2 regions of the Fictibacillus iocasae genome follow, and region 2 is predicted to be linked to the other one. Evidence: riboswitches for the same ligand, from Rfam matches in the RefSeq annotation. Region 2 holds a riboswitch; the other holds the start of a gene.
The links. A riboswitch is a leader RNA that binds a small molecule or an ion and turns the genes downstream of it on or off. The one in region 2 is predicted to bind glycine.

Region 1: it holds a riboswitch for glycine, as region 2 does, so the genes downstream of both, gcvT (glycine cleavage system aminomethyltransferase GcvT) here and ACFQPF_RS09810 (amino acid permease) in region 2, are expected to answer to the same signal.

Annotation. Positions count from the first base shown of each region.
Region 1 covers NZ_JBHTCP010000003.1:60,804-66,104, forward strand. Annotated here, with positions in the region: gene ACFQPF_RS01885 (DEAD/DEAH box helicase) at 1-1,456, opposite strand, end outside; glycine riboswitch at 1,622-1,710, shown strand; gene gcvT (glycine cleavage system aminomethyltransferase GcvT) at 1,882-2,979, shown strand; gene gcvPA (aminomethyl-transferring glycine dehydrogenase subunit GcvPA) at 2,996-4,360, shown strand; gene gcvPB (aminomethyl-transferring glycine dehydrogenase subunit GcvPB) at 4,336-5,301, shown strand, end outside.
Region 2 covers NZ_JBHTCP010000015.1:135,954-141,254, reverse strand. Annotated here, with positions in the region: gene ACFQPF_RS09835 (DUF1761 domain-containing protein) at 1-60, shown strand, start outside; gene katG (catalase/peroxidase HPI) at 151-2,376, opposite strand; gene ACFQPF_RS09825 (HAD family hydrolase) at 2,519-3,187, shown strand; gene ACFQPF_RS09820 (GNAT family N-acetyltransferase) at 3,215-3,676, shown strand; gene ACFQPF_RS09815 (serine hydrolase) at 3,726-4,010, shown strand; glycine riboswitch at 4,158-4,236, shown strand; gene ACFQPF_RS09810 (amino acid permease) at 4,369-5,301, shown strand, end outside.

The DNA.
Region 1 (5,301 bases), on a different contig from region 2:
TCAAGATGTGTTCTTCAATAGTGTTTTCAGTCGCGAAATTGTAGATGTGGACATCTCCCTGCTGTCCGATCCTGTGCACGCGTCCGATCCTTTGTTCAATGCGCATCGGGTTCCAAGGAAGGTCGTAGTTGATAATATTTTGGCAGAACTGCAGGTTGATCCCTTCACCGCCGGCTTCTGTTGCGATCAATACTTGTGCATGGTTTTTAAACAAGTGAGTCATCCAGTCTTTTTTGCTCCTCTTAAACCCCCCGCGGAATGGGACAGAGGAGATGCCGTTATTCTGAAGAAACCATTGCAGATACAGCTGAGTAGCCCGGTATTCTGTAAAGATGATCACCTTAGAATCAATAGATTGAATCAATTCAAGTGCCTTCATCGCCTTTGAGTTTTGAGTGACAAGCTCGACCTTTTGCATCTGTGCAGCGATAAGCTGCTGAGCATATTGATTTTCACCGAGTTTTTGCATCATGTTGCGCAGCGTGATAAAAGCGGCTTCTCGTGAGCTGCACACTTCTCTTAGCAGCGTCAGCACGGCAAATTTGCTGCGCTGAAAATAAGGCTCCTTTTTAAGCTCGCTGATGCTGTCATATAACTGGCGTTCACTTTCTGACAGCTGAATCGGAATCGTTTTCACGATGCGTTTAGGCCATTTCAAGCCGGTTTCCTCCCGCCGGTTGCGGACCATTACTTTGTTGACGAGCTGTTTCAGCTTATCCTCGTTCTTCAAGGAATGCCGGTCATTCCGGAAGTCTTTGTCGAAATTTTCCTGGTTTCCGAGATGGCCAGGTTTTAAAAGGGTGACGAGGTTAAAAATTTCTTCCACTCGATTTTGTACAGGAGTTGCTGTAAGCAGCAGACAAAACTTCTTTTTTAGCAGCTGAACGAACTCGTAATTCTTCGTTCTTTTATTTTTTAATTTATGCGCTTCATCAATGACCACGATGTCGTAGTCCTGATTCAAAACGATATCACGGTGCGGACTGCGTTTGGCTGTGTCTATACTGGATACGACAACCTCGCATTGTTCCCAGACATACGATTTTCTCTGGGCGACCGCCGGAATGAAGAACTTTTGGTTCAGTTCCTGCTCCCATTGAATGACGAGAGAGGCCGGAACAAGTATGAGCACCTTTTTCGCGAGTCCCCGAATCATATATTCTTTTAAAATTAGGCCAGCTTCAATCGTTTTTCCTAGTCCGACCTCGTCTGCCAGTATGGCTTTTCCGTTCATCTCCTCGATGACCGTTTTGGCAACACTCAGCTGATGGGGCAGAAATGTCATATGCGGCAAATGGTTGGGAGACTGCAGCCCTAAGAAGTCAGGAGAACAGGTATGACTCTCTGCTTCAAGTGCCAGGTTGTAAAGTTCCCAGTTCGCCCACGGGCCATCATCGTCTATTCGTTTTAAAAATTCATCGTGCCAGTCTCTTTGAAACTGTATGGGTGTGTTCATAGGGAGCAGCCGTTCCTTTCCTAATGTCAGCGATAATATTTGCTTCTTGCCAAAAACAGCGGTGCTAAAAGGCATTGCCTTTTAAAAGATAAAAATGATAGGATAATAATGTACCAGCCAAATTAATTCTAGTATGGACGTTCGAGGATAATTACATACCCGCGAATGAAAGCAAGAGGAGAGATCGCCTTATCAGCGACGCCGAAGGAGCAAGCGGAAGTGAAACTCTCAGGCAAAAAGACTCTTGTTTGACGCATCTCTGGAGAGTGCTCATCTTTTTGAGCCACCAACGAAGAAACTCGGAAGTTTTCGAGAAACTTACAGGTTGCAGGACAGAGGTTTCCCTGAAATACGGGATTCCTCTGTCCTTTTTACGTCCAGAATGTACAGAAAATTTGCGCTAGATTGAAAGGGAGGAACATTCAATGACGGTTTTGCAGCGTACTTCATTATTTGAACTTTATAAGTCATATGGCGGTAAAGTGATTGATTTCGGCGGATGGGAGCTGCCTGTCCAATTCTTGAGCATTAAAGAAGAGCATGAAGCAGTACGGACACGCGCCGGTCTGTTCGATGTATCTCACATGGGTGAATTCGAAGTGAAAGGTGAACAGTCACTGCCTTATCTGCAGCGCATGATGACAAACGATGTGTCGAAGCTTAGCGACGGACAAGCGCAGTACACGGCCATGTGCTATGAGGATGGCGGCACGGTGGACGACCTGCTCGTTTACCGCAGACGTGAGAACGATTACTTGCTGGTTGTGAATGCTTCCAACATTGATAAAGATTTTGACTGGATGACTTCGCATGTGACAGACGGTGTTCAGCTGACCAACATATCGAACGCTGTCGGGCAGCTCGCTTTGCAAGGGCCGTTGTCTGAAAAGGTGCTGCAAAAGCTGACGGATACCGACCTTTCTAAGATCGGATTCTTCCGTTTTGAAGAAAATGTGGACTTAGACGGGATGAAGGCGCTCGTGTCACGCACCGGCTATACTGGCGAAGACGGGTTTGAAATCTACCTTGACGAAAAAGACGCACCGAAGCTTTGGGAAAAGATCCTTGAAGCTGGCGAACCTGAAGGCATCCTTCCGTGCGGTCTCGGAGCGCGTGACACATTGCGTTTCGAGGCGCGCCTCGCGCTGTACGGCCAAGAATTGACAAAAGACATTACCCCGATCGAAGCGGGAATCGGATTTGTTGTCAAAACGGACAAAGACATTCCGTTCATCGGCCAAGATGTACTAGCGCGTCAAAAGGCTGAAGGAGCGCCGCGCAAGCTTGTCGGCATCGAGATGATCGATAAAGGCATTCCGCGTACGCACTATGAGGTGCTGAAGAATGGCGAAAAAATCGGAGAAGTGACAACAGGAACACAGTCACCGACGCTCAAAAAAAATCTAGGGCTCGCCTTGATCAAGGCCGACTTTGCCGAGCTAGGCACCGAGGTGGACGTGCAGATACGCCAGAAAACATTAAAGGCGGTCGTTGTGAAAGCGCCGTTTTATAAAAAAGGCTAACGGAGGGGACAACAACATGACATTTCGTTATCTACCTATGACAGATCAAGATAAAAAAGAGATGCTTGAGGCAATCGGCATTGAAACGACAGAAGAACTTTTCAGTGATATTCCCGAAAAAGTGAGATTCAGAGGAAGGCTTCAGATTGAAGAAGCTCTTTCTGAACCTGAACTGCTAAAAGAAATGGGCCGTCTAGCCGCTAAAAACACGAACACGAAAGAATATGCTTCTTTCCTCGGAGCAGGTGTGTATGACCATTACACATCTTCTGTCGTCAATCATATGCTTCTTCGTTCAGAGTTTTATACCGCCTATACGCCATATCAGCCTGAAATTTCACAAGGAGAGCTGCAGGCGATTTTCGAGTTTCAGAGCATGATCTGTGAACTGACGGGAATGGATGTCGCGAACTCTTCCATGTATGACGGAGGCACGGCATTTGCTGAAGCAGCTCTTCTGTCTGCCGCACAGACAAAAAGAAAAAAGATCGTTGTCTCTAAAACGGTTCATCCTGAATCTCGAGATGTGCTGAAAACATATGCGTACGGACAAAATTTTGAAGTGGTCGAAGTGGAGATGGAGAACGGCCTCACGTCACTCTCAGCGTTAAAAGAAGCGGTTGACGAAGAAACGGCGTGCGTACTCGTTCAATATCCGAACTTTTTCGGGCAGATCGAACCGCTGAAAGAAATCGAAGAAATCACTCACAGCACGAAAGCGATGTTTGTTGTTTCATCCAACCCGCTTGCGCTCGGCGCGCTCACACCTCCTGGGAAATTCGGAGCTGACATCGTTGTCGGTGACGCACAGCCGTTTGGCATTGCGCAAGGGTTCGGCGGACCTCACTGCGGATTCTTCGCGGTAACTTCCAAGCTTATGCGCAAAGTCCCTGGAAGGCTTGTCGGCCAGACAGTAGACGAGAACGGAAAACGCGGATTCGTGCTTACCCTTCAGGCTCGAGAGCAGCATATCCGCCGCGACAAAGCAACAAGCAACATCTGTTCAAACCAGGCTTTGAACGCCCTGGCGGCTTCCATCGCGATGACCGCTCTTGGGAAACAAGGTGTCCGTGAAGTGGCACACCAAAACATCCAAAAAGCGCATTATGCGAAAAAAGTTTTGCAGGAAAAAGGGATGAAGTCCGTATTTGACGGACCATTCTTTAACGAGTTTGTGGTCGAGCTGCCTGTTCCTGTAAAAGACGCAAAACAAAAGCTTCTGCAAGAAGGGATCATCGGCGGACTGGATCTCGGACAAATGTATCCGGAACTTTCGGGGCATATGCTTATTGCTGTGACCGAAATGAGAACAAAACGAGAAATCGATCAACTAGCTACAGTATTGGAGGGACTTTCATGCGCACAGAACATCAGCCGTTAATTTTTGAACTTTCAAAGACAGGCCGTGTCGGCTATAGCATCCCATCTCTTGATGTACCGGAAGTTCCTGTCGAATCCTTGCTTCCGTCAGATTATCTCCGCACAGAAGCAGCAGAGCTGCCGGAGGTTTCAGAGCTTCAGATCGTGCGCCACTATACGGCTCTGTCTAACCGCAACCATGGTGTGGACTCAGGGTTCTATCCGCTAGGTTCATGTACAATGAAATATAATCCGAAAATTAATGAAGACGTTGCCCGTTTCCCAGGCTTCTCAAGCATTCACCCTCTGCAGGACGAAGAGACTGTGCAGGGTGCGATGGAGATGATGTACCGCCTTCAAACATCTCTCGCAGAAATCACGGGAATGGATGAAGTGACGCTGCAGCCGGCGGCAGGCGCTCACGGTGAGTGGACAGGTTTGATGATGATCCGTGCCTTTCACGAAGCGAACGGCGATTTTAACCGCACGAAAGTGATCGTTCCCGATTCTGCACACGGAACGAACCCGGCGTCTGCGACCGTTGCTGGATTCGATTCGATCACGGTTAAATCCGATGAGCGCGGCCTCGTCGATCTCGAAGATTTGAAGCGAGTGGTCGGGCCGGACACGGCGGCACTTATGCTGACGAACCCGAACACACTCGGGTTGTTTGAAGAAAACATTTTAGAGATGGCAGCCATCATCCATGAAGCGGGCGGCAAGCTTTACTATGACGGAGCGAACGCCAACGCGATTTTAGGCTTTGCTAGACCAGGAGACATGGGCTTTGACGTCGTCCATTTAAATCTGCATAAAACGTTCACAGGACCGCACGGCGGCGGGGGACCAGGTTCTGGTCCTGTCGGAGTGAAGAAGGATCTGATTCCGTTCCTTCCTAAACCCGTGCTTGTTAAAGAAGATGATGTATACCGTTTTGATTATAATCGTCCTCAGTCCATCGGG
Region 2 (5,301 bases):
GCGGGTTATCATGTGATCACGTTCACCGTGATGGGCTTTATACTTGGCGTTTGGAAATAAGAGTGAAAAGCAACGAATAAAGCACCTAATCCAGATCGCTCTTAGGCGAATGTATCGCTTAAAGATCTGAGTTAGGTGCTTTGTCATTATTTACTGCTTGGCCAACCTCACATCAAATCGATCCGCGTCCATCACCTTCACCCAAGCTTTCACAAAGTCCCTCACAAACTTCTCTTTGTTATCATCCTGAGCATACACTTCGGCTAACGCACGCAGCTCGGAGTTGGATCCGAATACGAGGTCAAAGCGAGTGGCGGTGCGTTTCACTTCTCCTGTTTTGCGGTCACGGCCTTCGAATTGGTTGAAGCCGGCTGGTTTCCATTCGGTGCTCATGTCGAGCAGGTTGACGAAGAAGTCATTCGTCAGTGTGCCGACTCGGTCTGTGAACACGCCGTGCTTCGTGTCGCCATAGTTGGTTCCGAGAACACGCAGTCCTCCGAGAAGGACGGTCATTTCAGGAGCACTGAGACCGAGCAGCTGCGATTTGTCGATGAGCATCTCTTCAGGGCTCGTCGAGTATTCTTTTTTCTGGTAGTTGCGGAAGCCATCCGATACAGGCTCTAGCACATCAAATGTATCGGCGTCGGTTTGCTCTTGTGTCGCATCTCCGCGTCCAGGTGTGTATGGCACCTTTATATCAAAGCCGGCATCCTTTGCGGCTTTTTCAACGGCTGCACTGCCGCCGAGCACGATGAGATCAGCTAAGCTAACCTTCGTGCTGAGCTCGTTTTGCAGTTTTTCATACACACCGAGCACTTTCTCCAGCTGTGCCGGTTCGTTCGCTTCCCAGCCCCGTTGAGGTTCTAAGCGAATGCGTGCTCCGTTCGCGCCTCCGCGCATATCGGATTGGCGATACGTGCTGGCGGAGCTCCAAGCCGTTTTGACGAGCTCGCTTACCGAGAGACCGCTGTTTAAGATTTTTTCTTTTATATCGGCAATATCACTGTCTGACAAATCATACTCCACGTTTGGTACCGGATCCTGCCAGATCAGCTCTTCTGCTGGCACCTCTGGACCGAGATAGCGGACTTTCGGGCCCATGTCGCGATGAAGGAGCTTGAACCAGGCACGTGCGAAGGCATCGGCAAACTCTTCAGGGTTTTCGTAATAGCGGCGCGAGATTTTTGCATAGTCTGGATCGGTGCGCAATGCCATATCGGCCGTTGTCATCATCGTCTTCACACGAATTGAGGAATCTTCAGCATCAGGCGCCATATGTTCCTCGGTCATGTCGACTGGTGACCATTGGTACGCGCCGGCAGGGCTTTTCGTCAGCTCCCATTCGTAGCCGAACAGAAGGTCGAAGTAGCCGTTGTCCCATGTGGTTGGATTGCTTGTCCACGCGCCTTCTATACCGCTCGAGATCGTATCGCGTCCTTTCCCGCTGCCGTGTTCGCTCAGCCAGCCGAAGCCTTGCGTTTCAAGGACCGCCGCCTCTGGATCGTCGCCGACAAGAGACGGATCGCCCGCTCCGTGTGCTTTTCCGAAGGTGTGGCCGCCGGCAATGAGTGCCACCGTTTCTTCATCATTCATCGCCATGCGGCTGAACGTATCGCGAATATCGCGTGCGCTTGCGAGTGGATCGGGTCTTCCGTTCGGTCCTTCTGGATTCACGTAGATAAGGCCCATCTGAACAGCTGCGAGCGGCTTTTCGAGCTCACGATCGCCAGAATAGCGGTTGTCGGCGAGCCATTCTTTTTCCGTTCCCCAGTAGACATCTTCTTCTGGATGCCAAATGTCTTCACGTCCCGCGGCAAAGCCGAACGTCTTGAGTCCCATTGATTCCAGCGCCACGTTGCCTGTTAACACAAGCAGGTCCGCCCACGAGATTTTGTTGCCGTATTTTTGCTTGATCGGCCATAGCAAGCGGCGCGCCTTATCGAGGTTCACGTTATCCGGCCAGCTGTTAAGCGGGGCGAAACGCTGCGCACCGGTCGAGCTGCCGCCGCGACCGTCCGCTGTTCGGTATGTACCGGCGGCATGCCATGACATCCGGATGAAGAAAGGACCATAGTGGCCATAATCCGCCGGCCACCACTCCTGGCTGTCGGTCATCAGAGTGTGAAGATCCTGCTTGAGCGCGTCATAATCAAGCTTTGAAAATTCCTCACGATAGTCGAAATCCTCGCCCATTGGATTCGATTTTTTGTCGTGCTGACGCAGAACATTTAAGTTCAGCTGATTTGGCCACCAGTCTTTGTTCGTCGTACGACCTGGCGCTCTTGATGTCGTAATCGCACTATCCTTGTGATGCGTGACGGGACACTGCCCGGCAGACGTGTGTTCCTTTTGATCCGGCTGATTGTGGTTATCCATTATTGTTCCCCTTCCTTTACTAGAAGATTAGCTGCAAACAATAGCAAACGTTGGTGAAAAATTCGAATTATTGTGTCAATTTCTAGTATAGTAGAGAAAAATGGGGATTCAAAGCAATAAGCATGAGAAAGGTGGATTTAAATTGAATCCATATAAAATTCTATTATTTGATTTAGACGGTACCCTTTCAGACCCAAAAGTGGGTATCACCAAATCCGTTCAATATGCACTAGAGAAGATGAATATGGTTGAAGCGGATCTGGATAAGCTCGATGTGTTTATTGGACCTCCGCTGCAAGCTTCGTTTGCAGAGCATTATCAATTTGATGAAGAAACGACGCAAACAGCGATTCTCTGGTATAGGGAAAGATTTAATGATAAAGGTATGTATGAAAATGAAATGTATCAAGGTATTCCCGAGCTGTTACAGTCTTTAAAAGAACAAGGAAGTACGTTAGTTGTGGCTACATCCAAGCCTACCGTTTTTGCTGAGCAGATTTTGACATATTTTAAGATTAATCAGTACTTTAATTCAATCGTCGGCAGTCATCTTGATGGAACAAGAACGTCAAAAACGGAAATCATTCAATACATATTAGACAAGTACAACGCTCACCAGGTGGATGAATTTATTATGATAGGCGATAGAAAGCATGACATTATCGGTGCCCACAACACAGGTATTGATTCAATAGGCGTAACGTATGGATATGGATCGCCAGAAGAGGTGAGCGGGGCGAATCCCACGTATATTGCTGGCAGTGTTCAAGAATTACAACACGTATTACTCGGTGATGTAGCCATCAAATAGCGCCAAAAAGGATGGGAGCGAGTCAGCTTGAAGGGTGAAATAACATTTAGATTAGCTGTTGAGGAAGACATAGAAACCATTGTCGCAATGCTTGCAGATGATGCGTTAGGAAGAGAGCGAGAGCGGTGTGAGCAGCCGCTTCCTGACAGCTACGTAAAAGCGTTTAAGGCAATCTCTTCTGATCCGAATAACGAGCTAATCGTAGCGTGTGATGGGGAGGGAATCATCGGTGTATTTCAGGTGACGTTCACACCTTACCTCACCCATCAAGGCGGTTGGAGAGCGACGATTGAGGGAGTCCGAACAGCCGCCTCAGTAAGAGGACAGGGTGTAGGGACAGAACTGATCACATGGGCAATCCAGCGGGCAAAGGACCGCGGCTGTCACCTCGTGCAACTGACGACTGATAAAAAAAGGCCGGACGCTCTGCGGTTTTATGAGAAGCTGGGATTTCAGGCGACGCATGAAGGGATGAAGTTAAAGCTGTGATTCTCATTCTGAAGGTTGTAACACTTAGAGTAATTAAAAGGAGAAAAGTATGAAACAATCTACGTACAACAAAGTGAATGAGATTACAGATTATATTAATGGAATGATAAATGACCATCAGGGAGTTGGATTGAGTGTTGCTATTGTTAAAGATTCAGACATGATCTATTCAAAAGGCTTTGGCTACTCTCAGATACAACCAGTAAATACAACAATTGATGGTGATACATGGATGAGCATTCAAAGTGTTTCTAAGAACTTTACGGCACTTTCGATTATGCAGCTTGTTGAAAAGAATCTGATTTCATTGAATCATCCTGTTGTTGCCTGGTGATTAATAATGATTAAAATATGCACCACCCATTAACTCCCAGTTCCGAACAATTGACATACTAGCATGGACGTACTAGTATTGGACATTATCAGAACGACTTACGTTCATATATCGCAAGCTATGATTGCTGTGGATCGTACTGCAGCAGGAGCAGCTTCTGGAGAGACCGCATGATTTGCGGCGCCGAAGGGTTCACCATCTCAGGCAAAAGGACAGAAGAGTATTGAAGCTGAATTTGTTGTGTTTGTTTTTGCAGCGCAGTAAAGGCCTTTTTAATATTCTACTGTAAAAGAGATTGGAGATTCTTCCAGTCTCTTTTTTTCGTTATTTTTTTACATCGCAGAAGGAGGAATCATCCATGTCACAGCAAGAATTAAAGAGAGATTTAGCCAACCGCCATGTGCAGTTGATCGCAATTGGCGGGACGATTGGTACCGGGTTGTTTTTAGGTTCAGGTCAAGCCATTCAGCTTGCTGGACCATCTGTTATATTCGCTTATCTAATCGTTGGAATCGCGCTGTTTTTTCTGATGAGAGCGCTCGGTGAGCTGCTGCTTTCGAAAGAGGGCTATCAGTCGTTCACGGATATTGCGGAGGACTATCTCGGACCGCGTGCGGCGTTCGTGACAGGGTGGACGTATTGGTTCTGCTGGATTATGACCGCTATGGCTGATGTGATCGCAGTAGGTGTGTATGTGCAATATTGGTTTCACATTCCGCAATGGGTTCCGGCGATTGTCTGCTTGCTGCTGCTACTAGGGCTCAATCTTTTAACGGTAAAGCTTTTTGGAGAATTGGAATTTTGGTTTGCCCTGATCAAGGTCATTACGATTCTTGCGTTAATCGTGATTGGAGTGGTTATGCTCGTAATGGGGTTTAAGACCGACGCGGGAACTGTTTCAATGAGCAACTTGTGGGATCATGGCGGTCTGTTTCCAAATGGTGTGACCGGATTTTTGCTGTCGTTTCAGATGGTTGTGTTTGCGTTTGTAGGAGTGGAACTGGTCGGGGTAGCGGCAGCAGAAACGTCTGATCCGAGAAAGAATATCCCGTCTGCCATCAACAAAATTCCACTCCGAATTCTCTTTTTCTATGTCGGCGCATTGGTTGTCCTGCTCTGCATCAATCCGTGGACACAATTGAATGCTGCGGAAAGTCCTTTCGTTAAAACGTTCAGTTTGATTGGGATTCCTCTCGCTGCGGGCATCATTAATTTTGTCGTGCTCACATCTGCGGCATCTGCTTGCAACAGCGGGCTATTTTCGACGAGCCGAATTTTATTTTCGTTAAGC